DNA from 3 places in the Bradyrhizobium sp. Ken64 genome. Region 3 is predicted to be linked to each of the others. Evidence: predicted binding sites of a transcription regulator. Region 3 holds the regulator's gene; each other region holds the start of a gene.
What was found. The regulator LexA, encoded in region 3, represses DNA repair genes until DNA is damaged. The targets are predictions, from matches to a motif close to TGTTCNNNNTGTGTTCNG.
Positions count from the first base shown of each region.

Region 1: AC0L2F_RS05835 (DUF3072 domain-containing protein) is a predicted target of LexA. The motif match lies at 2,936-2,953, and genes of this name have one in related genera.
Region 2: uvrA (excinuclease ABC subunit UvrA) is a predicted target of LexA. The motif match lies at 5,583-5,600, and genes of this name have one in related genera.

Region 1 covers NZ_JBVVPA010000002.1:565,793-573,373, reverse strand. The annotation lists gene AC0L2F_RS05850 (Do family serine endopeptidase) at 95-1,633, shown strand; gene AC0L2F_RS05845 (hypothetical protein) at 1,899-2,261, shown strand; gene AC0L2F_RS05840 (DUF6496 domain-containing protein) at 2,268-2,582, opposite strand; gene AC0L2F_RS05835 (DUF3072 domain-containing protein) at 2,669-2,899, opposite strand; gene AC0L2F_RS05830 (hypothetical protein) at 3,015-3,236, shown strand; gene AC0L2F_RS05825 (hypothetical protein) at 3,255-3,446, shown strand; gene AC0L2F_RS05820 (hypothetical protein) at 3,580-3,777, shown strand; gene AC0L2F_RS05815 (type 1 glutamine amidotransferase domain-containing protein) at 3,851-4,411, shown strand; gene AC0L2F_RS05810 (hypothetical protein) at 4,481-4,726, opposite strand; gene AC0L2F_RS05805 (hypothetical protein) at 4,822-5,079, opposite strand; gene AC0L2F_RS05800 (hypothetical protein) at 5,218-5,439, shown strand; gene AC0L2F_RS05795 (HWE histidine kinase domain-containing protein) at 5,436-6,926, opposite strand; gene AC0L2F_RS05790 (HAMP domain-containing protein) at 6,940-7,581, opposite strand, start outside.
Region 2 covers NZ_JBVVPA010000016.1:93,778-101,358, forward strand. The annotation lists gene AC0L2F_RS24650 (septal ring lytic transglycosylase RlpA family protein) at 1-87, shown strand, start outside; gene AC0L2F_RS24655 (Gfo/Idh/MocA family protein) at 137-1,306, shown strand; gene AC0L2F_RS24660 (ABC transporter substrate-binding protein) at 1,538-2,848, opposite strand; gene uvrA (excinuclease ABC subunit UvrA) at 3,003-5,516, opposite strand; gene AC0L2F_RS24670 (ABC transporter substrate-binding protein) at 5,689-6,930, opposite strand; gene AC0L2F_RS24675 (ATP-binding cassette domain-containing protein) at 6,971-7,581, opposite strand, start outside.
Region 3 covers NZ_JBVVPA010000003.1:172,118-179,698, reverse strand. The annotation lists gene AC0L2F_RS06710 (glutamine--tRNA ligase/YqeY domain fusion protein) at 1-544, shown strand, start outside; gene AC0L2F_RS06705 (nuclear transport factor 2 family protein) at 564-950, shown strand; gene AC0L2F_RS06700 (DUF2171 domain-containing protein) at 1,036-1,269, shown strand; gene AC0L2F_RS06695 (ComEC/Rec2 family competence protein) at 1,365-3,644, shown strand; gene AC0L2F_RS06690 (hypothetical protein) at 3,783-4,217, opposite strand; gene lexA (transcriptional repressor LexA) at 4,681-5,382, opposite strand; gene AC0L2F_RS06680 (molybdopterin molybdotransferase MoeA) at 5,559-6,770, opposite strand; gene AC0L2F_RS06675 (HAD family hydrolase) at 7,352-7,581, opposite strand, start outside.

The DNA of each region.
Region 1 (7,581 bases), on a different contig from region 3:
ACTTTGCCAAGATTTAATGACGTGGACGGGACGCTGTAAGGTGGCAACCCCCATGTTGGGTGCAAGGCGACTTACCCAACATGGACATATCGACATGAGCGATCACGTCAATTCCGACACCACAACGTCCCGCAAGATCCTGAGACCGCGCCGGCTCGCGCTGCTCGGCACCGTCGCCGCGCTTGGCCTGGCCGTGCTGGCGACTGCCCCCGGCTCTTCGCCGTTCAGCGCGACCTCCTTCATTGCGCCCGCCCAGGCCGCAGAGACCGCCGCGACACCGCCGGGCTTCGGCGACCTCGTCAGCAAGGTCAAACCCGCCGTCATCTCGGTGCGGGTCAGGATCGACCAGGACAACGACAAGAGCGCGATGCTGCAACAGAACCGGATGGATTCAGACGAAGCATCGCCCTTCGATCAATTCTCACGGCAATTCGGCTTCCCCGGCCCGGGTGGCATGGAGGGCATGCCGCGCCACCGCCGGCAGATGATCACGGGTGAGGGCTCGGGCTTCTTCATCTCCGCCGACGGCTATGCCGTGACCAACAACCACGTCGTCGATCACGCCGAGTCTGTGCAAGTGACGATGGACGACGGCACGACCTACAGCGCGAAAGTGGTCGGCACCGATCCGAAGACGGATCTGGCGCTGATCAAGGTCGACGGCAAGAAGGATTTTCCGTTCGTCAAATTCTCCGACCAGAAAGCGCGCATCGGCGACTGGGTGGTCGCCGTCGGCAATCCCTTCGGCCTCGGCGGCACCGTGACCGCCGGCATCGTCTCCGCCAGCGGCCGCGACATCGGCAACGGCCCCTATGACGACTTCATCCAGATCGACGCGCCGATCAACAAGGGCAATTCCGGTGGCCCGGCCTTCGACATGAACGGCAACGTGATCGGTGTGAACACCGCGATTTTCTCGCCCTCCGGCGGCTCGGTCGGCATCGGCTTCGACATTCCGGCCTCGACCGCAAAGCTTGTCGTCGCACAGTTGAAGGACAAGGGCGCGGTCACGCGCGGCTGGCTCGGCGTGCAGGTGCAGCCGGTGACGTCGGATATCGCCGACAGCCTCGGCCTCAAGGAGGCGCGCGGCGCGATCGTCGACAATCCGCAGGACGGCAGCCCGGCGGCGAAGGCGGGCATCGAGGCGGGCGACGTCATCACCGCCGTCAATGGAACCGCGATCAAGGATTCACGCGATCTCGCCCGCACCATCGCCACCCTGGCGCCGGGCACGTCCGTGAAGCTCGATGTCGTCCACAAGGGCGACAGCAAGACCGTGACAGTGGCGCTCGGCGAGTTGCCGAACGAGCGGCAGGCCAGAGCCGACGAGGGCAAGTCGCAGCCAGATGCCGGCATGCCGCCGCGTCTCGGGCTCAGCCTGGCTCCGGCCGGCGACGTGCAGGGCGCCGGCCAGAAGGGCGTCGTCGTCACTGAAGTCGATCCGCAAGGTCCGGCCGCGCAACGCGGCATCCAGACCGGCGACGTCATCCTCAACGTGGGCGGCAAGGCCGTCGCCAATATCGGCGATGTCCGTTCGGAGCTGGCGCAGGCGAAATCGTCCGGCAAGCGCAGCGTGCTGCTGCAGGTCAGAAGCGCACAGGCGACCCGGTTCGTGGCGGTGCCGCTCGCATAGGGCGAACGTCGATCGGCGCAACTCCAAAAGGCGGCCTTTGGGCCGCCTTTCCTGTTCGCCTTCAGGATTTCCGCAGATCGCCGATAACATTCTCGTTAACGGCAGGGAGGATGACCCGGTTCGTCCGAAAAAGCCGTGTTCGCTCATCACAATTGCGGATCTCGTACGGACTCGGCGGCAATGACGCTGCCGACGATTGCAGGCGTGGAACTTCGAACTTGCCGCCGCTGAGCCGGCCGGCAATTCGTATTTGATCGGTGCCGACATGGATCGATTGAAGCTCTCGCTGAGGACTGCGCTGCTCGTGGCGCCATTCGTGCTGTGGGGTGGAAACGCTCTCGGGCGTGACGATGGCCGCTACGCGGACTCACCTCTCAAGCCGTGGTTCGACGGCCTGCGCAGCCATCTCGGTCCGTGCTGCTCGGATGCGGATGGGTTTGCCGTCGCCGATCCCGACTGGGACTCGCACAATGGACATTATCGCGTGCGGCTCGACGGCGAATGGGTCGAGGTGCCGGACGAAGCCGTGATCACCGAGCCGAACCGGGCCGGCCGCACCATGGTGTGGCCGGTGAAGACCGCGTTCGGCGTTTCGATCCGCTGCTTCATGCCGGGCAGCATGATCTGACGGAGGTCAGCGCGACCGTTTGGAGGATTTGCGCTTCGACGTCTTCTTCGACGTCTTCTTGGTTTTCCTGGATGTCTTCTTGGACGTTTTCTTTGACGTCTTCTTGGACGTCTTCCGCTTCGCGGCTTTCTTCGGGACCTTCTTGCCCTTCTTGCGCGCTTTCGACAGGCCGATCGCGATCGCCTGCTTGCGGCTCTTCACGCGTCCGCCTCGACCGCCCGGTCCGCTTTTCGCGGTACCCTTCTTGTAGCGCTTCATCTCGCTTTCGACATCGCTGCCGGAGCTGCGCGAGTAGCGGCGCTTCTTTGCCTTGCGTGCCATGCATGTTCTCCCTTGGCAGGGGAAAACCATCCGGGACAGGCATGGTTCCGAAGCGCGCAAGCAACGTCGGGGATACGCGAGCTGGCCTAGAACGAATCCGCCAGCTCGATCTCGGCTTCCAGCACCTGAATGCGCCGCGCTGCCTCGCTGGAGGACAGATCCCGCGCATATTGCGCGGGTTGATACGCCTCTTCGCTCAGCCGTTTCAGCCGGAGGCCCTGCGCGCGCGTCATCTGCTCGGTGAGGAAAGCCTTGGCGGTGAGGGAAGTCTTGTCGGTTAGGAAAGCCTTGGCGTCGTATTTACCTTGAACCTGCATGTCGCTTCTCCCTTCTGAAATCGTGACTTGACTATATGTTCTTATTTTGTTCTAACAAGCCATGGACAACAGAATTAATGAAATTCGACGTAAAATCAGCGCCTTGAGGCTGGAAATGGCCGATATTGAGGTGTCCGTCCGCGAACTCGTCGAGCGCGATCGCGACTGCACAGAGAAGGCCCTGGCGCAGATGGATCTGCGCCAGAAAATCAATCTGCTGATCGGCGAATGGAAGGCTGCAGGTGGCGGCGATGTCCTGCCGAATGTCCGCGATAGGATGCGCCTTCGTTCCGCGAAGACATCAGGTAGTCCTCTGCGCGTGATCGCGCGCCGCTGAGAGCTTTGGGAGCGCACGGTGGAGGAAGACCCGGATGCGTACCGGATTCTAAAGCTGCGCGCCGAGATTCTCGAACTGCGCTCTGCCATCCGGCAGCTGCAACGCGAGGGGCTCGACGACGCCGCCGCCCAGCTCTTGATCGCGCGCAAGCGTGCACGACTCGATCATCTGGTGAAGGCAGATCCTGCAGCGCGCCTTAACGTCACCTGAGGCCCGACGCAGCTAACCGAGTTCGTCACGTCAAGGCAGGTAGATCAGGGCACCTTCGGCGCGCCGGCCCAGCAATAGAACGCCCGAGATCAAGCGGCCGAGGCCGGCCGGCAGATATTAGAACGAGCCACCCATGGCGATCAGCCACGCGCCTCTGATCGCGATGATGATGCCGCAGATGAGCATGATTGCGCCGAGCAGCGGCGCCGCCCGGCGCGAGAGCAATGACCGGACGTTCGTCATTCGCCACCTCGATGGATTGAATGCGGTTCAACCGATCTTTTCGGCGAACCTTCCTGTGGCCGACATAAACTGCCGCACATCCGCGTGAGGCCGGCAATCGCGCGGAACGGAAGCCGGCTCGACCGATTGACCGGGCTCCTCTCACATCAACGGAGTGTTCCATGGAGCTTCAGGGTAAGACGATCGCGATCTTGGCCACGCACGGCTTTGAACAATCGGAACTGGAAGTGCCGCGCGACCGCTTGAAACAGGCAGGCGCGACGGTCCATGTGGTCTCGCTTGCACCCGGCGAGATCAAGGGCTGGGACATGAAGGATTGGGGTCGGCCCGTGAAGGTCGACAAGACGCTCGATCAGGTATCGAGCAGCGACTACGATGCGATCGTTCTGCCGGGTGGGCAGATTAATCCTGACCTCCTACGGGTCGAGCCGAAAGCTTTGAGCTTCGTCAAGGACATCTTCAACGCGAAGAAGGTCGTTGCGGCAGTCTGCCATGCGCCTTGGCTCCTGATTGAGACAGGCATCGCCAGGGGCCGCAAGATGACCTCATACAAATCGATCAAGACCGATGTCATCAATGCCGGCGCGGCATGGGAAGACTCGCAGGTGGTTGCTGACCAGGGCGTCATCACCTCGCGCAACCCCGGCGATCTCGAAGCCTTCAGCGCCAAAATCATCGAAGAAGTGAAGGAAGGCCGGCACCTTCAACGCAGCGCAGCGTGAAGTCAGCGACTCCCGGACGGAAAAGCCCCGCGTTGTTCGCGGGGCTTTTGTCTGCCATGTCGGCGTAGATTACTTGGTGTTGCTCATGCCGCCTTTGTTGTTCGTCATGGTGCCGCCCTGGTCGGAGCCGGGACCGGAGCCGCCCTGACCGGAGGGATCAGGCCCCTTGGAGGACTTGGTGTTGGCGCCCGTAGTCTGCGACGATGACATCGAGGATCCGTGTTTTGCCTTGTGCGACTTGGCCTGCACGGCGAACGGCGCGGCGGCGAGGCCGGTTGCCAACATCACCGCAAGAGCGAGCTTGGTGGTCTTCATGTGCGGGAACTCCCTGAGTTGAATTGACGCAGGCAGCCAACCGTCATTCGTCGCGGGAGTTCCGAACAAGGGAGTTCCGGCAAATCACCAATACTTCAAGATTGCTGGTCGTTCTCTGCGAGGATGAATACGACGCCGGTGAGTGTCGCGCCGATCGCGAACGTCGTCACCAATGTGAGGGCGAAAACGACCACGGCCTGCCTTCCGCCGTGACTCAGCAAATTGGCGACGCCTGGATTGGACAGCACGAGCAAGAGGCTGAAAGCGAGCCCGAGGGCTGCGCCCATCATCGCGTGCGTCATCAGCTTGATGAGCCCGCTCGGAGAGATCAGGTCCGACTTTTTCGCGCGCATGGAACTTTATTCCGATTTCGCAAGCAACGCCTGCGATACGCGCCGGTTCCATCCGCATGAAGGAATCGTTATCGCCCGCTTCATCCGACGTTCATGCCAAGCCTGCAAGAATGACCACGCAACACGGGAACATTCGATATGGGTAAGGTGGTCTTTCTCTATCGCTCTCTGGCTTATCGTAACGCCGCGGCGGACATCCTCCGCAAGGCGCGCAAGCTGCCCCGCGGCGCGGAGCGAAGCGCGGCGCGGCGCTATGCCAAGGCGCTGCGTGATCTCGCCCAAACGGAAGCCTGGCTCGAGGGACGGGTCGCGCGCGAACCGCAAACGATCGAGCGCAGGAAGAGTGCGGCCTCCGGTTAACCGGACGCGCGCTGCAATTCGGCGGAGCCGGCGGCTTCGAAGTTGCCGGGCGCGGTTGTCGCGGCACTCTTGCCGACCAACGGCACCTCGAGCCGGCACAACAGGCCCTCGGCGCGCCAATCGAATCGCGCCTGGCCGCCGAGCTGGGACTCGACGCTCGCAAGCAGGCTCCGCGTACCAAAGCCGCGGGATTTCGGCGTCTTGACAAGCGGTCCGCCGGATTCCTCCCACGTCAGGGTGAGCAGTTCGTCCTCGACCTGCCAGCCGATTGCGAGCCGTCCCGTCCGCGTCGAGAGCGCGCCATACTTCGCCGAGTTGGTGAAAAGTTCATGCAGCGCCAGCGCCAGCGTCTGGGCGGTCGCCGGCAGCAACTGAACTTCGGACCCCGCCAATTTGATCTGGCCGCCGAGGGAATAGGGCGCAAGCTCCTCGTCGATCAGCTTCGAGAGTTCGGCGCCCTGCCAGCTCGATAGCGACAGGATCGTATGCACGCGCGCCAGTGCATTGATGCGTCCCTCGACGGCGCTGACATAGGCTTTCACCTCGTCGGCGCGGGTGAGGCGCACGATCGATTGCGCCAGCGCCAGGGCATTCTTGGCCCGATGATCGACTTCCCGCGCCAGGAGAGTCTGCCGTTCCTCGGCGCGCTTGCGTTCGGTGATGTCCACCGTCACGCCGCTGACGCGCATGACCCGACCGCTATCGTCGACCGTGGCGGCGGCCGTGCCGACACACCAGCGCACATCGCCGTCGGGCCGCACGATGCGGAACTCCGTTTCATAGGAGCGTGTGCCCTTGTTGAATTCGGCGATCGCCTTGCGCAACTGATCGACGTCATCCGGATGCAACAGCGCCTGAACGTTGGCCGGGTTCACCTCGAAGCTCTCCGGGCCAACGCCGAAGATGCGGTATTGCCCCTCGTCCCACATCCAGTCGCCCGTGATCCAGTCCCAGTCCCAGGAGCCCATCTTGCCGGCGGCGATCGCCATGCTGCGCCGCTCTTCGCTCTCGCGGAGCTTTGCGGTGGAATTCTCCAGCTCGGCGGTGCGTGCACGCACACGGTCCTCGAGATCCTGGTTCAGCCGTTCGAATTCGCGCGTCTTGCGATAGAGTTCTGCAAACACCTTGACCTTGGCGCGCAGCACCTCCGGCACGACCGGTACGGGGACGTAGTCGACGGCGCCCATCTCGTAGCCGCGCAGGCGGTCGATGTCGCTGACTTGAATGGCCGAGATGAAGATCATCGCGGTCTTCTGGAAGCGCGGGTGCTCGCGGATCATCGCGGCGAGCTCGAAGCCGTCGAGCTCGGGCATGCAGACGTCGACCAGGATCACCGCGATCTCGGTCTTGAGCAGCACCTCCAGGGCCTCGCGACCGGACGAGGCGATCACGAGGTTCTGGCCGAGATCCTTCAGGATCACCTCATAGGCGAGCAGCTTGGCCGGCTGGTCGTCGACGAGGAGGATGTTGACCTTTTCGTGGTCCATACGGGCATCCAACTCAGCGGTGCAGCCACATGCGGATTGCAAGCAGCAATTGATCGGTGTTGACGGGTTTGGCGAGGTAGTCCGACGCGCCGGCCTCGAGGCATTTCTCGCGGTCGCCCTTCATGGCCTTGGCCGTCAACGCGATGATCGGGAGACGGGCGAAGGTCGGATTTTCACGAATGACGCCGATCGTCTGATACCCATCCATCTGCGGCATCATAATGTCCATCAGCACGATGGCGATCTCCGGGTTGGATTCGACCAGGGTCACCGCCTCGTTCCCGGTCGTGGCCGTCAGCACCTTCATGCCGCGCCGCTCCAGCACGCTCGACAGCGCGAAGATGTTGCGGGCGTCGTCGTCGACGAGCAGGGCGGTCTTGCCGATCAGGTCCTCGTCGGAACTGTTCAGCTTCTCGAGCATGCGCTGTTTCTCGACCGGCAATTCCGTGATCACGCGGTGCAGGAACAGCGCGGTCTCGTCAAGCAGGCGCTCCGGCGATTCCACGCCCTTGACCACGATGCTCCGCGCCATGGTGTGGAGTTCCGCATCTTCCTCGGCCGACAGCTCGCGGCCGGTGAAGACGACGACCGGAACATTCGATAGCGCGTCATCGTTCCGGATCTGGTCCAGCACCTCGAAGCCGGTCATGTCGGG
Region 2 (7,581 bases), on a different contig from region 3:
CGCGGCCGGATCGTCGATCTCTCGGTGCCGGCCGCCAAGGCGCTGGGCATGATGAGTGCCGGCGTGGTGCGGGTCTCGGTGGAATAGACCTGCCAGCGCGCTATAGTGCCGCCCACAGCATGGGTCAGGGGGCGCTATGGCCAGGATCAGGGTGGGACTCGTCGGCTGCGGCTTCGTGTCGGAGCTGCATATGTATGCGTTCCGGCGTGTCTACGGCGTGGATGTCGAAGTCGCGGCAGTGGCTGCGCGCGGCGACCATGTCGTCGAATTTGCACACCGCCACCAGATCCCGCGGGTCTATCGCAATTTCGCCGAGCTGATCGCAGACCGCGAGCTCGATGTCATCGACATCTGCACGCCGCCCAATCTTCATGCGGGGATGATCGTCGCCGCCATGCAGGCCGGCAAGCACGTGATCTGCGAAAAGCCGTTCGCCGGCTATTTCGGCCGCGACGGCGACCGGCAGCCGATCGGCAAGCATGTGCCGAAGGCGCTGATGTATGAGCGCGTGCTGGAGGAGATGGACGCCACGCGTGCCGCGATCGAGCGCACTGGAAAGCTCTTCATGTATGCCGAGGACTGGATCTACGCACCCGCGGTGACCAAGACCGCGGAGATCCTCAGAGCGACCAAGGACAAAATCCTGTTCATGAAGGGCGAGGAGAGCCATTCCGGCTCGCACGCGGCCCATGCCGCGCAATGGGCGATGACCGGCGGCGGCTCGCTGATCCGGATGGGCTGCCATCCGCTCTCCGCCGTGCTGTATCTCAAGCAGGTCGAGGCCAAGGCGCGCGGCGAGACCATCCGCGTCGCCAGCGTCAGCGGCGATGTCGGCAACGTCACGGCCGTCCTCAAGCCGGAGGAGCGCACCTATATCAAGGCCAATCCGGTTGACGTCGAGGATTGGGGCACGCTGACCGCGACGTTTTCGGACGGCACCAAGGCCACCGTGTTCTCCGGCGACATGATCATGGGCGGCGTGCGCAATCTGATCGAGACCTACACGTCAGGCGGCTCGCTGTTCGCCAACATCACGCCGAACAATCATCTGATGAGCTACCAAACCTCCGAGGAGAAGCTCGCCTCCGTCTACATCACCGAGAAGGTCGACCGCAAAACCGGCTGGCAATATGTCTGCCTCGAAGAGGAGTGGACGCGCGGCTATCTCCAGGAGATCCAGGACTTCATGGAATGCGCCGCGACCGGACGGCAGCCGCTGTCGGATCTGACGCTGGCGTATGAGACGATCAAGGTGAACTACGCGGGCTATTGGGCGGCGGAGGAGGGGCGGCGGGTGGTGTTGTAGGGGGTGATGAACTCGCTGAGCTAGCCGCAGCCGCGGTGCCAATCCTTCTCCCCTTGCGGGAGAAGGTGGCGCGAAGCGCCGGATGAGGGGTTCTATCCGCGAACACAGCTGTGAGAGGATCGCTCGCGGAGATAACCCCTCACCCGTCTCGCCGCTTCGCGGCGAGCCACCCTCTCCCGCAAGGGGAGAGGGGAAGATGGCGCCGACGCGGGCAATTTCGGCACGCCGCCATTACGTCCCGTAGGTCGATCCCTTCGGTAGCGGAAACACCGGGTCCCGCGTCCGGATGTTCGTCGGCCACACCACCGAGATGTGCTCGCCGGCGTTCTGCATCACCACTGGGGTCGAGCGCTCGTTCTGGCCGGACATCGGCGTGCCCGGCGGGAAGAATTTCACGCCATAGCCCTGGATGGTGCCGCCGGCGGGAATGTCGACGTCGAGCGCGGCCTTGCGAATGGCCTCGGGCTCGAAGCTGCCGTACTTCTCCTTGGCGACCGGCAGCACGTTGTTGAGCAAGATCCAGGTCTGGTTGAAACCCATCGAGCAATGCGGCGGCACGTCGGTGGCGCTGGTCTTGGCTTGATAGCGCGATACCATGGTCTTCGTGAGATCGCCGATGCCCGGCGCGAGCTTCGCCGGATCGAGCAGTTGCGCCGGCACCGGATCGATGTTGCAGAAATTATCGATGTCGGGGCCGAAGGTCGCGCGCAGCTTGTCGAGCTGGCTGTAGCCGGCGCCCGCGCCGAACAGCATCTTGAACCGCAGGCCGCTCTCGCGGGCCTGACGCAGGAACAGGGTGATGTCGGGGTTGTAGCCGGCATGCGAGATCACATCGACCTTGGCGCGCTTGAGCTTGGTCACGAGCACCGACAGATCGGGGGCGGAAGCCGAATAGCCTTCGCGCATCACCACCTGGATGCCCGCCTGCTTGGCATAGGCCTCGTCGGCCGCCGCGACGCCGACGCCATAAGGGCCGTCCTCGTGGATCAAGGCAACCTTGACGTCCTTCGGGTCCATGCCGAGCTTGCCCTGCGCGTGCTCGGCGACGAAGCCCGCGAAGGCCTGGCCGTACTGATCGGAATGGATCTGCGCGCGAAAGACGTATTGCAGGTTCTTGTCCTTGAACACGGCGGTCGAGACCGCGGTCGTGATCCAGAGGATCTTCTTCTGCTGCTCGACCTTCGCCGCCATCGGCACCGCATGCGCGCTGGAATAGACGCCGTTGATGATGTCGATCTTTTCCTGGCTGATCAGCCGCTCGGCCTCGTTGATGGCGACGTCGGCCTTGCTCTGCGAGTCCGCCGCGACCGGCACGATCTTGGTCTTGCCGCCGATGCCGCCCTTTTCGTTGACGAGGTCGATGGCGATCTGCGCGCCGACCGACGAGGCGACCGAGCCGCCGGCGGCGAACGGACCGGTGAGGTCGTAGATCAGGCCGATGCGCAAATTCTCGGCTTGCGCCTGGGCGCGCGTCCAATCGAGGCTGAGTGCGGCGGCGGCAGCCGCCGAGCTCTTCAGCAGCTGCCTGCGTGAAGTCGGCATCCTATCCTCCCTCAAAATCGTTTTATGACTTGGTCTTGTTATCTTTTTTCGAAGTATGGGGAGCGGGGCGGCGGAAAGTCAACATGGCGAAAGTCGGGGTCTGGCTCCGCGGCGCAGAACGCAATTGCGAAATGGGTGACGACGAGATCGCCCGCTACTGTTTCAAGCGTCGGGCGAGATAGCCGGCGGTCTTCCCGCCGGCCTCCGCGACCTCTTGCGGTGTTCCCGACGCAACGATACGGCCGCCTTCATCACCGGCACCGGGACCGAGGTCGATGATCCAGTCGCTATGAGAGACGACATCCACGTCATGCTCGACCACGACCACGCTGTTGCCGGCGTCCACGATGCGCTCGAGCTGGGCGATCAGGCGCTCGACATCGCTGGGATGAAGACCGGTGGTCGGCTCGTCCAGGACATAGAGCGTGTGGCCGCGTTGCGGACGCATGAGCTCGGTCGCGAGCTTGATGCGCTGGGCTTCGCCACCCGACAGTTCGGTCGCGGACTGACCGAGGCGGATATAGCCGAGGCCGACCTCGCGGACGACCCCCAGCGAACGGTTCAGTGTTGGATCTTCGCGGAAGAATTCGAAGGCCTCGTCGACGCGCATCGCCAGCACATCCGCGATGGATTTTCCGCGGACCTTCACCTCGAGCGTCTTGTCGTTGTAACGGGCGCCCTGGCAGGTCGGGCAGGGTGCGTAGACGCTGGGCAGGAACAGAAGCTCGACGCAGACAAATCCCTCGCCCTCGCAGGTGCTGCATCGGCCTTTTGCGACATTGAAGGAAAAGCGCCCGGCATCGTAGCGGCGGGATTTTGCCTGCGGCGTCGCGGCGAACAACCGCCGGACGTGGTCGAACAGGCCCGTATAGGTCGCAAGGTTGGACCGCGGCGTGCGGCCGATCGGCTTCTGATCGACCACCACGAGGCGATCGACCTGATCGAGGCCGGCGACGATCTTGCCACCCAATGTCTCGATCGCGGGTGCTGCCAGGCTGTCGTCATCCGCTTCCGCGGTCCGTGTATGGCCGAGATGCTCCGCCACGGCATCGACGAGGAATTGGCTGATCAGGCTCGATTTGCCCGAGCCCGACACGCCGGTCACGCTGGCGAGAACCCCGAGCGGGACATCGACGTCGAGGCCGCGAAGATTGTTGCGGGTCACACCCCGGACTTTCAGATGCGCCTTCGGTTCGCGGCGGACCGTCGGCAGCGGCTTTCGTGGATGGGCGAGATAATGGGCGGTTCGGGATTGCGCGACCTGACTGAGCCCTGCGGGCGGTCCACTATAGAGGATGTTCCCGCCGCCTTCGCCGGCATCCGGCCCGACGTCCACCAGCCAGTCGGCATGCCTGATGACCTCGATCTCGTGCTCGACCACGAAGATCGAATTGCCCGCGTGCTTGAGCCGGTCCAGCGCCCGCAGCAGCGCCTCGGTGTCGGCGGGATGCAAGCCGGCGGATGGTTCGTCGAGCACATAGACGACGCCGAACAGGTTCGAGCGGACCTGCGTCGCCAGACGCAAGCGCTGCAACTCGCCCGGCGACAGCGTCGGCGTGCTGCGCTCGCAGGCGAGATAGCCAAGCCCGAGGTCGAGCAGGACGGCCAGCCGCGCCGACAAATCCTCGCAGATGCGCCTTGCCACGACCGCCTTTTCCGACCTGTCGCTCGAGGCTTTCGCGAACGGCCTGACCACCACTTGCAGTTGCTTGAGCGGCAGATGCGACATCTCGGCGATGTTGAGGCCGGCAAACTTCACCTTGAGCGCCTCAGGCTTCAAACGCGTGCCGTGGCAGGTCGGGCAGTCCTGAGTGATCATGAATTGCGCGACGCGGCGCTTCATCATCGCACTCTCGGACTTGGCATAGGTCTGCATCACGTAGCGCTTGGCGCCGGTGAACGTGCCTTGATAGCTCGGCTCCTCCTTGCGGCGGAGGGCTCGTTTGACTTCTGCTGCAGTGTAACCGGCATACACCGGAACGGTCGGCTGCTCCTCCGTGAACAGGATCCACTCGCGGTCCTTCCTGGGTAGCTCACGCCAGGGCTTGTCCACATCGTAGCCCAGCGTTGTCAGGATGTCCCGGAGGTTCTGTCCCTGCCAGGCACTGGGCCAGGCCGCGACGGCGCGCTCGCGGATGGTCCTGGTGTCGTCGGGCACCATCGATTTTTCGGTGACGTCAAGCATCCTGCCGATGCCGTGGCAGGTCGGGCAGGCGCCTTCCGGCGTGTTCGGCGAAAACGATTCCGCATAGAGCATCTTTTGTCCGCGCGGGTAATCGCCGGCACGGGAATAGAGCATCCTGAGCAGGTTCGAGATGGTCGTCACGCTGCCGACGGACGACCTCGTCGTCGGCGCGCCGCGCTGCTGCTGGAGCGCGACGGCGGGCGGCAGGCCTTCGATGTCGTCGACTTCGGGGATCTGCATCTGGTGGAAGAGACGCCGCGCGTAAGGCGACACCGATTCCAGATATCGTCGTTGTGCCTCGGCGTAGATCGTCCCAAAGGCGAGCGATGATTTTCCGGAGCCCGATACGCCCGTGAACACGACGAGGGCGTTGCGCGGAATACTGACGTCGACGTTCCTGAGGTTGTGCTCACGCGCGCCTCGCACGCGAACGAAGCCGTCATCCTGCATCAGGCCATCGGGTTGTCTTGGTCGGTCGTCCATCTGGCTGCTCCGGCCCACGCATAGGAGGTTAACGGCAGGATCGCAGGATGGGTCCACCGATGCCAGCGTACCCGTTGCGTTCTGCACAAAACGAAGGCCCGCCGCGATTGAAGCGACGGGCCTTTCAGGGTGATGGGTGCCCAGTACCGAGCCCGGTGGCGGGCTCGGCCGGTTACTGCGACAGCTTCACGAAACTCGGAAACTTGAGCTTGCCCTCCGCGATCTTCTCGGGCCAGACCACGACCTGCTTGGAGTCCTGCCACTGGAAGACCAGACCTGACACGGTCGTCGGACCCGACTTGATGCCGTGGGTGAACTCGTCGTCCTTGCCGTAGAACTGGATGCGGCCGATCGTGCCCTCGTAGTCGGTCTTTTCGAGTTCAGTGACCATCTTGTCGGGATCGGTCGAGCCCGCGCGCTTGATCGCCTCCGTGATGAAGTAGACCTCGTCATAGGCCGTGTAGCCGGTGTAGGCCGGCGGCGAGCCGAACTTGGCCTTGAACGCCGCCGCGAACGGTTTCGTCTTGGAGGTCACGGCGACGTCGGGCGTTGCGACCGCCAGCGACGGGACGCCGTCGGCGGCACCATTGGTGTCCTTCCAGAAGGTCGGGCTCAGCGCCTGCGCGCTGATGCCGAACATCGGGACCGGCACCTGCTGGTTCTTCCACTGCACGGTCGGCTGCACGCCGACATGCGAGATGCCGGTAACGATGACGTCCGGCTTCTTGGCCTCGATATTGTTGAAGATCGGCGTGAAGTCGGTGGTGTCAGGCGAGAACCGCACGTGCTCGACGACCTTGAGGCCTGCTTTCGGAAGACAGGCCTCGTAGCCGACGTCGAGCGGCTTGGTCCAGGCGGCGTCCTCGCTCATGATCGCGACCGTCTTGAACTTGAGCTTGTCGACCAGCAGATCCTTGGCGGCGTCGCAGACGAGCTGCGCTTGCGCGGCCGAGGTCAGATAGCCGTGGAAGGTGTACTTGTTCTTCTCATAGTCGTTATGGATCGCCTTGGTGATCTCGTTCGAGGCCGCGCCGGGGGTGATCAGCGGCATCTTCAGCCGCGCCGCCCAGGGTTCGAGCGCGAGAACGACCTCGCTGATGTAGCTCGCGATCACGGCGGAGACCTTGTCCTCGCTCACCGCGCGCTGGAATGCACGCACCGAGTCGGCCGAGGAGCTCTTGTTGTCGTAGGTCACGATCTCGATCTTGCGGCCAAGAATGCCACCCTTCGCGTTGATCTCGTCGGCGGCGATCTGCGCGCCGCCAGGCGTCGCGGCACCCGCAATCGACTGCACTTCGGCGATGACGCCGATCTTGATCGGTTCGTTCGACTGCGCGTAGGCGGGAGCAGCGAGGCACAGCGCCAGCGCGGAGGCGAGGAGGAAGCTGCTGCTCAAATTCGGCGATGGTCGCATGGTCGTTCCCTTTGCTTCTTTTGTTGTTGGTATGCGCGAACTAGAGAAAATCGGCGCCAGCCTCCGCGGCGAAGCGGCCCGGATCGCCCTCCCAGACGATCCTTGCATGTTCGAGCACATAGACGCGGTCGGCATGCGGAAGCGCGAAGGTCACGTTCTGCTCGCCGAGCAGCACCGTGATCGACGTCGTCTGCCGCAGCTTCTCCAGGGCCTTGGACAGGAGCTCGAGGATGACGGGGGCGAGGCCCAGCGTGGGCTCGTCCAGGATCAGGATCTGCGGCTGCATCATCAGCGCACGGCCGATCGCAAGCATCTGCTGCTCGCCGCCGGAGAGTGTTTGCGCCATCTGGCCCTGACGCTCTTTCAGGATGGGGAACAGCTCGAACAGCCATGCGAGCTGTACCGCACGCTTGTCGTCGGCCAGATGTTGCCCGCCGAGATCGAGGTTTTCCCGCACGCTCATCTCGCCGAACAGCTCGCGCGATTCCGGGCACTGCACGAGGCCGCTGCGGGCGATCTTCGCCGGCGTCGTGCCGCGCAGCTTCTCGCCGCTGCGCACGATCTCGCCGCTATAAGGCAGGAAGCCAGAGATGGTGTTGAACAACGTGGTCTTGCCGGCCCCGTTGAGGCCGACGATCGAGACGAACTCGC
Region 3 (7,581 bases):
CGGAACCCGGAAGATCACGTTCGGCCGTGAGCTCTATATCGAGCAGGACGACTTCATGGAGAACCCGCCGAAAAAGTTCTTTCGTCTGTCGCCGGGCAACGAGGTGCGGCTGCGCTACGCCTATTTCGTCAAGTGCACCGGCGTGATCAAGAACGATGCCGGCGAAGTGGTGGAATTGCGTTGCACCTACGATCCCGCGACCAAGGGCGGTAACGCGCCCGACGGCCGCAAGGTCAAGGCCACAATGCACTGGCTGTCGGCGGCAACATCCGTGCCCGCGGAAATCCGCGTCTACAACCAGCTATTTGCCAGTCCGAGCCCGGACGCCTCGAACTTCGCCGCCGACCTCAATCCGCAGTCGCTGGAAATTCTCGCTGATGCCTGCGTCGAGGCGTCGGTTGCGAAAAGCAATTCGACCGAGCCGATGCAGTTCGAGCGCCAGGGCTATTTCGTGCGCGACAAGGACTCGACCCCCGGCAGACCGGTATTTTCCAGGACCATCGGCCTGCGCGACACGTTCGCGAAGGAAGTGGCTAAAGGCTGAAAAGAGCTGCGAGACCACAATGAGCGACGAAGCCGACGCCATCGTTTCCGCCATCATCGCGAAATGGCGCGCCGGCTTCGCCATGCTCGACGCCGCTGCCCTCTCGTCTCTGTATTCGAAGAATGCCTTCTTCTTCGGCTCCAACCCGAAGCTCTACCAGGGCAGGGACGGCGTCGCAGACTATTTCAATGGCCTGCCACGCTGGCGCAAACCGAGCGCGGTGTTCTCCGAAGTGAATGCGGCGAGGGCAGGTCCTGATCTGATCAACATGGCTGCAACCATCTCGTTCGATCTCGCCGGCGAACGTCCCGATTTCTCGGTCAAGATGAGCTGGGTCATCATTCGCGAGGACGGCGACTGGAAGATCGTCAATCACCATGCTTCGTCGCAGGCGCCGCTGATCTGACCAGCCGGGCACACGGCTTCGTCATTCTCGTGAGAGAACGAACTTGCATCCCGCGCGTTGGGGTGGGTCCAACAAGGAACCCACCATGCAGAACATCGCAGAGCATATGGAAGTCATCGGCGCCGATGGCGTCCACATCGGCACCGTCGACAAGGTCGAAGGCAATCGCATCAAGCTGACCAAGAAGGACAGCGGCGAGGGCAGCCACAAGGGACATCATCACTTCATCGACAAGGGCCTCGTCGCCGACATCGAGGGCAACAAGGTCCGGCTGTCGGCCAAGGCGGATGTCGCGGTGACGATGGAAGAGGAAAAGTAGCGGTCGCGCCCTTTCGTTCCTGATCCGTACCGCTATCCGCCCGCCTGCACGTTCCGGTAGCTTCTCGCTTCGTTGCGTATTATCGAGTGCAGGGAATGGCGGAGCCGGGCCGGACGGTACGGTCGCAGGGGATCGCGGGGACGTGGCCCGGGGGCCGCACCGCGTCTGCGGGCGGCCTTGCGGCTGCAGGCCTCGACCTCTGGACATCGCTGGCCGAGACCCTCCGCGCGTGGCTACGCGCCGAGGCTGGCGCCGGGCGGCTGTTGCCGTGGGTGCCCGTGGCGTTTGGCTGCGGCATCGCGCTTTATTTCTCCGCAGATCATGAGCCGGTGCTGTGGGTCGTTGCCACGAGCGCCGTCGCGCTCCTGCTTGGCGCGGCTCTGTTGCGGCGGAGCCGGTTGTTCGCCCCGGCCATCATGATCGCGGCGGTCGCGGCCGGCTTTGCCGTCGCGACCTGGAAGACGGCGCGCATCGCCCACCCCGTGCTGGCAAAGGCGCTCTATTCGGTGTCGTTGTCGGGCTTCGTCGAGGCCCGCGACATTCGCGAGCGTACAGATCGTTTTGTGCTGCGCGTCACCGCGATGGAGGCGCAGCGCAGCGACGTCAGGCTCGAGCGCGTGCGCCTGTCGGTCCGCAAGGGCACCGCGCCGGAGGTAGGCAGCTTCGTTCAGCTGAAGGCGCGGCTGATGCCGCCGCTCGCGCCGGTGCGGCCTGGCAGTTACGACTTTTCGCGCGACATGTTCTTCCAGGGCATCGGCGCCTCCGGCTTCGCAATGGGCGCCATCACGGTGGCGGCGCCCCCTGAGACCGCCGGCTTGCGGCTGCGTTATGCGGCCTTCATGCAAGGCTTGCGCGATGCGATCGATGCCCGCATCCGGGCGACGCTCGACGGCGACAACCGGGCGATCGCGACCGCGCTGCTCACCGGGCGACGCGATGCGATCACCACGCCCGTCAACGACGCGATGTTCATCTCCGGTCTCGGCCACGTGCTCTCGATCTCCGGTTATCACATGGCCGTCGTGGCCGGTGTCGTGTTCTTCGCGGTGCGCGCGCTGCTCGCTTTGGTTCCGGGATTGGCGGCCGGCTTCGCCATCAAGAAATGGTCGGCCGCCGCCGCGCTGGTCGCCGCCGCGTTCTACCTGCTGCTGTCGGGCGCGGAGGTCGCAACGCAAAGGTCGTTCTTCATGACGGCGGTGGTGCTGATCGCGGTGATGGTCGATCGCCGTGCCATCACCTTCCGCACGTTGGCTGTCGCCGCGCAGATCGTGCTGGCGGTCGCGCCGGAAGCGCTGGTGCATCCGAGTTTTCAGATGTCGTTTGCGGCAACGCTGGGGCTGGTGGCGCTGGTGCAGATCGGCATGCCCAATTTGTTTGCCTCGCCGGACCATTCGGCGACCGCGCGCATTGCGATGTGGGGTGGCCGCGAGATCGCGATGCTGTTCATGGCCTCGCTGATTGCGGGACTTGCGACTACGCCCTATGCCGCGTTCCATTTCCACCGTGTCACGCCGTTCGGCGTGCTCGCCAATCTCGGCGCGATGCCGGTGGTCTCGGCGCTGGTGATGCCGGCGGGACTGTTGGGGCTGCTTGCTGCGCCGTTCGGGCTGGACAGCGTGTTCTGGTGGCTGATGGGGATCGGCATCGAGTGGATGGTCGCGGTCTCCCGCTGGGTCGCGGCATTGCCGGGCGCGGTCGGCCGCATCCCGGCGTTCGGGATCGCGCCGCTGATCGCGGCGAGCCTGGGAATCATCGTGCTGGGCTTGTTGCGCACGCCGCTGCGCTGGTCCGGCGCCCTGGTGCTGCTGGCAGCGATCCTCTGGGGACTGTCGGCGCGGCAGCCCGACATCCTGATTGCCGGGGATGGCGCGAGCGTCGCGGTGCGGGGCAGGGACGGATATCTGCACCTGATCAGGACCAACAAGGACAGCTTTCTGCTGAGGGAATGGCTCGCTGCCGACGCCGATCCGCGCGATGCCGGCAGAGCCTCGCTGGCCGATGGCGTGTCCTGTGACGAATCCGGCTGCGTGACGCCACTGGCCGACGGGAGGCTGGTCGCGCTGGCACTGCGCGTCGACGCTCTCGCGGACGATTGCAGTCGGGCCGCGCTGGTGGTGACGACACGTCCCGCGCCGTCCGATTGCGCGGCGATGGTGGTCGATCGGCAGCGGCTCGCCAGCCAGAGCGCCCTGGCGCTGACGCAGCGTGGTGACGGGTTTGTAGTTCAGGCGGTGAGGGCGAGAGGCACGAGCCGCCCCTGGTTGCCGGCCGGCGCCGGTGAGGGTGATTTCGACGGCAGCCTTGCGCCGAAGGCGACCGCGTCCCGCATCAAGGACGCAACGCCCGCGGAGACGGACTTGCAGGCCGACGATTGATCTGATGGTGCGGAGCAATGCAGTGGGTTGGCGCATCCGCTCGGATTCGCCGGGCGCAAACCACACCTTCTCGCCGGCCACGGCCGGCGATGGCGATTCAATCCTGACCTCCGACCTCGTAGCCGGAGGGCGGCTGTGTCAGCCGATCGGCAGGTGCGTGACGGTCGGCTGCCTGTCGGCGATGATTTGCGCCTTGTTCTCGCGCTCGGTGACCGACTGAGTCACCGGCAGTTGCAGCACGGTCGCTCGCTGGCCTTCGACGAGCTGCGTCACCAGCACGTATTTGCCGTCGGGGAATTCGATCGCGTCATGATGGCGGTCGGGAACGTGCGGATCGATCTTGCCGAACTTGCCCACGCGGGAATTGATGGTGCGCGTCCAGATCCAGCGATTGTCGTAGCGGACGTCGTCGGCGAAGGCGAGCTCCGTTCCCGGCAGCAGGCAGACGGCAACAGACGGATCGGCTGCGGAGGCGAAGCCGCGCGTCGAGGTGCCGCGGAAGCTTGTCGTGACGATCGTCTCGCCGACTTCGGCGGGGCGCGACGCGACGGCATGCAGGCTGTAGTCACACATCGGGTGCTCCTCATGCTGGGATAGCAACCCGCGTCTCTCAATCGAGGCGCAGGCCTCTATCAGAGTTGAAGCACGAACGCTCTGCTTGGTTGTGGGCAAATCTGCGGCTGGTTTCTGCAGGCCGCGATCACATTATCTTTCCCGAATTCAATAGGAACAAAGCCCCTTGCGATGCATTCGGGAGGCGCATGCGCGAATATTGCCGGCTTGGCTGCAACGGTCGAACTTGACCGCTGGTCGTTGTTTCCTCGAACGCGCGAGCCGCGAAGCGGTGCTGTTTGAAGCGGTACCGCTTCGTCGGCGTCGCGAGGAGCCAGCGGCGGAGGAGGGGCCGGATAGTCTGTGCAGAACCAGAACGACTATCCAGCCGGAGCGGACGATCATCCGATCCAATCTCTGACCGGCGCTGCAGATCGGAAGCGCGCGAGGCGCCAAGCACTTCCGGTATGAAGTACTTCCGTTATCAGTACTTCCGGTAAAGCCCGATCAGCTTGCCCTGAATCTTCACCCGGTTGGGCGGCAGGATGCGGACCTCATAGGCTGCGTTGGCGGGCTCGAGCGCGATCGAGGCGCCGCGACGGCGGAAGCGCTTCAGCGTCGCTTCCTCGTCGTCGATCAGCGCCACCACGATGTCGCCGGTATCAGCGCTCTCGTTGCGCTGGATCAGCGCCATGTCGCCGTCGAGGATGCCGGCCTCGACCATGGAATCACCGCGTACTTCGAGCGCGTAATGCTCGCCCGAGCCGAGCATGTCAGGCGGTACGCTGATGGTATGGCTGCGGGTCTGCAATGCCTCGATCGGCGTGCCGGCCGCGATGCGGCCCATCACCGGCACCGCCACGGGACGTTCGCCCTCGTCCGCGGGCAGGCTGGAGCCCGCACGCACCTTGCCGAGATTGCCCTCGATGACGCTCGGCGTGAAGCCGCGGCGGCTGCCGGCCGCCGCCTGGAGCTCCGGCAGCTTGATGACTTCAATCGCGCGGGCGCGGTTGGGCAGGCGTCGGATGAAGCCACGCTCCTCGAGCGCCGTGATCAGGCGATGGATGCCCGACTTCGAGCGCAGGTCGAGCGCATCCTTCATCTCGTCGAAGGAGGGCGGTACGCCGCTTTCCTTCAGACGTTCACTGATGAATCGCAGAAGCTCGTATTGTTTGCGCGTTAACATCTCGACCAAAGTCCCCCGGTTGATGTCGTCCGATTCCGAGACGCAGAATTCGGCCATAAGCCGCCACATGCTCGAAACAAATCATGAACGGACACTATATGTTCGATACATGTTCCGCAACTGCTTAATTTACCGTGAACAAGGCAAACGTCGCGGAACGCGCGTTGCCGAGGCGGTCAGACGGGGAGCCGCAACACTTCGCAAGCCGTGCCGGTCTCGGCCTTCGGCGCGAATGGTGCGCGCACGAGAAGTACCTGTGCTGCAGCGAGATTCGCAAGCAGCGAAGAGTCCTGATGATTGACGGGAAGAACGACGCGTGTGCCATCGTCACGCTCCTCCAGATGCGCCCGCAGATAGTCCTCGCGCTGGTCGTTGGCGCCGACGTCGCGGCCGAGCACGGCGTGTTCACGGCGATGGTGAATCACCGAACGGCCCGACAGGGCGCGAATCAGCGGCACCATGAACAGGAAAGCGCACACGTAGGACGACACGGGATTGCCCGGCAGGCCGATCACACCCATTGCGCCGAGTCGCCCGTGCATCATCGGCTTGCCTGGCCGCATCGCGATCTTCCAGAACGCCATCGCGATGCCTTCGTCCCGCAGTGCCTGCTGGACTAGATCGTGGTCGCCGACCGATGCGCCGCCGGTCGTGATCAGGATGTCGGCGCCGCTCTCGCGGGCGCGGCGGATGCCGGCGGTGGTCGCCTCCAGCGTGTCGGCGGCAATCCCGAGGTCGATGGTCTCGGCGCCCTCGCTGCGGGCGAGCGCGTGCAGGGCGTAGCCGTTGGAATAGACGATCTGGCCGTGGCCGGGCGTGGTGCCCGGCATCACCAGCTCGTCGCCGGTGGCGAGAATGGCGACCTTCGGACGCCTGAAAACGGCAAGGTGCGGATGGTTCATCCCAGCGGCGAGCGCGAGGTCGCGCTCGGTGAGACGGCTTCCCTTGCGCAGGAGCACGTCGCCTTCGCGGAAATCAACGCCGGCGCGGCGGATGTGCCGTCCGGCGATCGCGGCTTCCTTGATCGTGATACGCTTGCCGGCGGCGACCGTGTCCTCCTGGATCACGACGGCGTCCGCGCCAGCGGGAACGACGCCGCCGGTGAAGATCCGCACGGCCTCGCCGGCGCCGACCGTCCCCGCGAACGGCCGGCCCGCCGCGACTTCGCCGATGACGGTGAGCTCCGAATCGATCGTCGCGGCATCGGCCGCGCGCACCGCGTAGCCGTCCATCGCGGACATCGCCTGCGGCGGCTGCGTGCGTCGCGCGGCGACGTCACGCGCGAGCACGCGATGGTAGGCCTCGTCGAGAGAAATCATGTCTTCCGGCAGCGGCTCTGCACCCGCCAGCACCGCGGCAAGCGCGTCAGAAACCGGCATCAAGGCCACGGCGAAAACTCCTGCTCGGCACGTTCGGGCGAATGTTCCGCAAGTCTTCTAGCCGAGCGCGGGCGCGGAGGCAAAAACGGCTCAGCGGGCGCAGTCGTCCCGTCGCTTCACATTGTTCCGGAAGGCGGCATTAAGCGCGTCGGGGCACGAGGTGACGGATCGGCAGGAGAGTGGTCATGGAAGCGACGAAAATCATGACAAGAGGAGAACGACGAGCGCCACTGATCAGCTCCCTGCCCGCCCGGGAGTTACGTCGGGCGCCTTCGGCCCCTGGTCTTTGTCTGGCAGCGGATCGGCCTGGGATTTCAGGTCGGCGGCCTTGCTCACAAGCTTGGCGGAAAGGTCCGAGTCTGAAGTTGTCCTGGCGAATTCAAGGAGAAGAGAGGCCTGCCTAGTGAGGTAGTTTTTGCCCAACACGGTGATGCACCCGTTCGTAGAAGTCCCAACGGGCTGTAGACTCCTGAAGACGGTATTCTGTTCCGGGAACTCTGTATAAAAATGCACAAAGTGATTGGTTCCAAAATCTTTCGAATTAGTTCCGTCGGGCGCACTTCCATGGGCTTCGCGCCGACGGATCGTCGTCAGATGCCCAATGCCCTCAATGCGTTCCCGACGTCACGCGGCGAGGTCACATGCACCGCCGTCAAGCCGCGCGCCCGCGCTCCCTCGATGTTTTCAGCAAGATCATCGAAGAACACGATGCGCCCGGCGGGCACGCCGATCGCCGCAACGACGTGGTCGAAGGCTTCCGCATCCGGTTTGCGCAGGCCGATGCTGGACGACAAATACAGCTCTCGGAAATGGCCGAGGA